DNA from 2 places in the Lactococcus sp. LG1074 genome. Region 1 is predicted to be linked to the other one. Evidence: predicted binding sites of a transcription regulator. Region 1 holds the regulator's gene; the other holds the start of a gene.

Evidence for each region. The regulator CtsR, encoded in region 1, represses protease genes until heat stress. The targets are predictions, from matches to a motif close to TTGGTCAAAAAAGGTCAAANA.
Region 2: the regulator CtsR is predicted to act here: its motif matches at 1,001-1,021, upstream of clpB (ATP-dependent chaperone ClpB).

What each region holds. Positions count from the first base shown of each region.
Region 1 covers NZ_CP071293.1:362,756-365,168, forward strand. The annotation lists gene mltG (endolytic transglycosylase MltG) at 1-128, shown strand, start outside; gene greA (transcription elongation factor GreA) at 153-626, shown strand; gene J0J36_RS01790 (CtsR family transcriptional regulator) at 746-1,198, shown strand; gene J0J36_RS01795 (ATP-dependent Clp protease ATP-binding subunit) at 1,188-2,413, shown strand, end outside.
Region 2 covers NZ_CP071293.1:995,687-998,099, reverse strand. The annotation lists gene clpB (ATP-dependent chaperone ClpB) at 1-927, opposite strand, end outside; gene J0J36_RS04975 (SDR family oxidoreductase) at 1,087-1,716, opposite strand; gene J0J36_RS04970 (Rrf2 family transcriptional regulator) at 1,805-2,245, opposite strand; gene J0J36_RS04965 (HdeD family acid-resistance protein) at 2,391-2,413, shown strand, end outside.

The DNA.
Region 1 (2,413 bases):
CGACTGCGAATGATTATCTTTATTTCGTAGCAGACGTTGAAGGTAAGATTTACTTTGCGCAAACACTTGAAGAACAAAACATCAATGTTCAAAAGTATGTCAATGATGCGATTGCGTCGGGTAATTAATTAGAAATTTAAAAAGGATAAAAAATGGTAGAAAAAACTTTCCCCATGACCAAAGAAGGTCTGGAAAAATTAGAACAAGAATTAGATAACCTTAAATTGGTTAAACGCCCTGAAGTTATTGAACGCATCAAAATTGCACGTAGCTACGGTGACCTTTCAGAAAACTCAGAATACGAAGCAGCAAAAGATGAACAAGCCTTTATTGAAGGTCGTATCTCAACTGTGGAAACAATGATTCGTTATGCTGAAATCGTAGACAATGCTAATATTGACAAAAATGAAGTTGCTCTTGGTAAATCAGTTGTTTTCCAAGAAGTTGGAGATGACGAAGAAGAAGAGTACGAAATCGTCGGTACTGCTGAAGCAGATCCATTTTCAGGCAAAATTTCAAATGAATCTCCAATCGCTCAAGCCTTGATTGGCCGTAAAGTTGGCGATGTTGTGAAAATTCCGTTGCCTATGGGTGAAATCGAAGTTAAGATTGTTGATGTCAAATAAAATAAAAAAATCTGCTTTTAGCGGATTTTTTTATTTTAGAGACGTTTCAGCCACTATTTTTGGTAAAAAATTAAAATTTTCGATATAATAGTCAATAAAGGTCAAAGATTGGAGGTTCTATGTCTGCCCAAAATACTTCAGATATTATCGAAGCTTATTTGCGAAAACTGCTAGAAGAGGCACGTGAGATTGAGATTAAACGTGCAGATTTAGCCAGTCAATTTGACGTGGTTCCTTCGCAAATTAACTATGTGATTAAAACCCGTTTCACCCCATCTAAAGGCTTTGATGTTGAGTCGAAGCGTGGTGGTGGCGGCTATATCAAAATATTCAAATACCATTATTCGGCAAAGCATGAATTCTTGCTTGATTTAGCACAGAAGTTGCCTGCCAACTTGACCGAAAGTATGGCACAAGATGTCTTGCAACTTTTATTTGATGAAAACATTTTGACTGAACGAGAAGGAAATCTTCTCCTTTTGCTTTTAGCTGATAGTGATATTTCTAACAGTTGTCGAGCACAAATGATGATAAAAATACTACAGAGATTGGATCGTGATGATGAAATTTAATGAAAAGGACTTTACACCACAAGTCGTAAAAGTGCTTGAGAAGTCTGTCGACTATGCGCACAAGTTTAACTACGCGTGGGTTGAAAGCTCGCACCTATTGGCTGCCTTGGCTGAGGTCCCGGCTTCATTGGCATTTACGCTACTTAATTCAGAAAAGATTGATTTGGAAGAAATGTTAATCGACATCGAAGATTTTTCAAGTCAAGTGAAGACAAAAAAATCAGAAATAAAGCTTAGTCCAAGAGTCGAAACGATTATTGAGCAAGCACGAGCACTAGCTCAAAATAATGATAAAAACCGCATCGGAACCGAGCATCTCTTATATATGCTGTTGGCAAATGAAGCCAGCTTTGCAGGACAACTTTTACGTGAGCAAGACATCAATATCGTTAACCTCCGCAAAAAGCTAGAGCAAAAAGCATATCTACGTGTACCAGAGCGCCGTAAAGCGGTGACACCAGCTTCGAAAAGAAACCTGTCGGGGAAAGTGTCCGAAACAACGACGACACCTACTTTAGACACGGTATCAACAGATTTGACAAAAGCAGCCCGTGAAGGCAAGCTTGATCCCATGATTGGAAGAGAGCGTGAAGTTGAACGTCTTATCCACATTTTGAGCCGGCGAACAAAAAATAATCCCGTTCTTGTTGGTGAGCCAGGTGTTGGTAAGTCAGCGATTATTGAAGGCTTTGCGACACGTGTGGCTGCAGGAAATGTTCCTGTAGGTTTACGTGGTAGCCGCATTATGGCTTTAAATATGGCGATGGTCGTAGCGGGGACAAAATTCCGTGGTGAATTTGAAGATCGTTTAACGGCTATTGTTGATGAAGTGACACACGATAAAGATGTTATCGTCTTTATCGATGAACTGCATACAATCATTGGGGCTGGTGGCGGCATGGACTCGGTCAACGATGCCTCAAACATTTTAAAACCAGCATTAGCACGGGGCGAGTTCCAACTCATCGGTGCTACCACTTATCAAGAATATCAAAAATATATTGAAAAAGATGAAGCCCTAGAACGCCGTTTTGCCCGTGTCAATGTCGAAGAACCCTCAGAAGAGGAAACGGTTGCGATTTTACAAGGTTTGAAAGAAAAATTTGAGGCTTACCATATAGTCAAATTTGAAGAAGGGGCTTTGGAGCGTGCTGTCAGCTTGAGTAATCGCTATATGCCCAGTCGTCGTCTCCCAGACAAAGCTATTGATCTTCT
Region 2 (2,413 bases), 630 kb from region 1:
TTCACCACGTGCAAGCATCGGTTTCAAAAGATTACCAGCATCCATTGAACCTTCAGTCTTACCAGCACCGACGATCGTGTGTAACTCATCAATAAAGAGAATAATTTGTCCGTCAGACTTTTTAACTTCATTCAGTACTGCTTTCAGACGTTCTTCAAACTCACCACGATATTTAGCACCTGCAATAAGTGCCCCCATATCCAAAGAGAATACTGTTTTATCTTTTAGATTTTCAGGTACATCTTTACGGACAATACGTTGCGCAAGTCCTTCAACAATGGCTGTTTTACCTACACCAGGTTCACCAATTAGAACCGGGTTATTTTTTGTTTTACGTGATAAGACACGAATAATATCACGAATTTCTTCATCACGTCCGATTACAGGATCTTGTTTTCCTGATTTCACTTGAGCAACAAGGTCGACGCCGTATTTTTCAAGTGCTTTATATGTATCTTCAGCATTTTGGTTTGTCACTTTATCACCTCCTCGTAGGTTTTCAATTGCTAATTTCGTTTTTTCTTTATTCATTCCATGGCTAACCAGATATTCTGTTAAAGGATTTTTCTTTAACTCAAAAAGGGCCAAGAGTACAATTTCAGTTGAGAGATATTCATCACCCATATCTTTGGCAATCTTATCTGCTGCATTGAACAGATTAAAGAGATCTGCGCTAATATTTTGACCATAGGTAATATTGCTACCTTCAACAGAAGAAATCTTGTCTATTTCTTTTTCAATAATTTTTGTAAATTCTTCAATGTTAATTTCTGAATCTTTGTAAAAATTAAAGGCAAAACTGTTCGGTTGCACAAATATTCGCCATAAATGTGGAATTTCAATCGCTTGATGATGGCGAGTCTGCGCAATTTGTTGCGCTTCATAAAGCGATTTTTGCATACTTGTTGTCATTTTTTCGATGTCCATAATGCACCTCGATTCATTTCATAGTAATGTAGTATTTTTCTCATTTTTCTTACTACCTCTTAATTATACTCTTTTGGTCAGTAAAGGTCAAACTATTTGCTCATAAATTTACATATAAAAATAAGAGGGGTTTTCTTGAGAAAATCCCTCTTATTTTTACTATTTTTGAAAAACGCTGATACGTTGTCCGACATAATTTCCTTCCAGTGCAATATTAATCATCGCTTTCGCATAGTCTGCATAACTAATCACACTTTCGCCTTTGTCATTAACCGTAAACTCTTCTCCCGCAACAACATAATCTCCAGTTTTTTCACCATCTGCTTGGAAATCTGCAGCAGGGCTTACATAAGTCCATTTCACATCCTGACGTTTTCTCAACGCAGTTAATGAATCAGACATAGCTGTTGCCAAAGGTTTGAAAGCGTCTGGGAAACCTTCTGATTGATAAAGTGCTAAATCATGTTCTGGATTAAGGTAAAGACTTCCGGCACCACCAACAATCAACAAGCGCTTGTCCGTACCTTCAACAAGATCAGCAAGATGTTGGATTGAAGTAGTATGTTGCTCCAAGCTATCTTCTGCCCATGTTCCAAAAGCATCAATAATAACATCAAAATCCTTGATGTCTTCTTTAGTTAAATCAAACAAATCTTTCTCGATAGAAGACGGAGCTACTGTTTTGTTTTCGCCCCGAACAATTGCTGTTACATCCAAGCCTCTGTCTACCGCTTCTTGTACAATAAGACGACCGGCTTTACCATTTGCTGCTACTACTGCTAATTTCATATTAGACCTCCATGTCTTTTCCGTTGTAATATTTTTTGTTACAACTAATTCTACATAAGCTTTTATTAAATGTCAACGATTTGGTTTCTTAAGGATTTATCGCCACATAATGATCAATATCCGTAATTACTTCTTGTAAACTCATCGCCTTCATTTGGTCTTCCATCGCTTTTTGAATTAAATCAAGTTTATCATCCAGTACTTGATGGATATTTTTCCCGACAGAACAGTCAGGGCTGGGATGTTCGTGAAAATGGAATAAGCCATTTTTATTAATGACTTCAACCGCACTATAAATATCGAATAAACTAATGTCTTCAATTGGTTTAGCGATTGCAGCTCCACCGCTCCCGCGCACAACATGCACTAATTCGTTAGCTTTCAGTTGCTGTAATACTCTTCGAATAATCACGGGATTTACATTAATACTTGTAGCTAAAAAATCACTAGTAATCTTATGTTCTCCCTCAAAGGTATGGATACAGGCAAAAATATGAAGTGCAATCGTAAAGCGACTTGATATTTGCATTTTTTTCTCCTTCGACTCTCATTTTACCTTAAGTATAAATGTCCTTTTTCAGAATGTCAATTATAATAACTAGGCAAATATATTATGGGCACTTCTCTCCAAAATAAGTTATAATTAAATTATCAGAAAAGAAAGGGGTATAAATATGTTTTCTGAAAACTTTTCGAA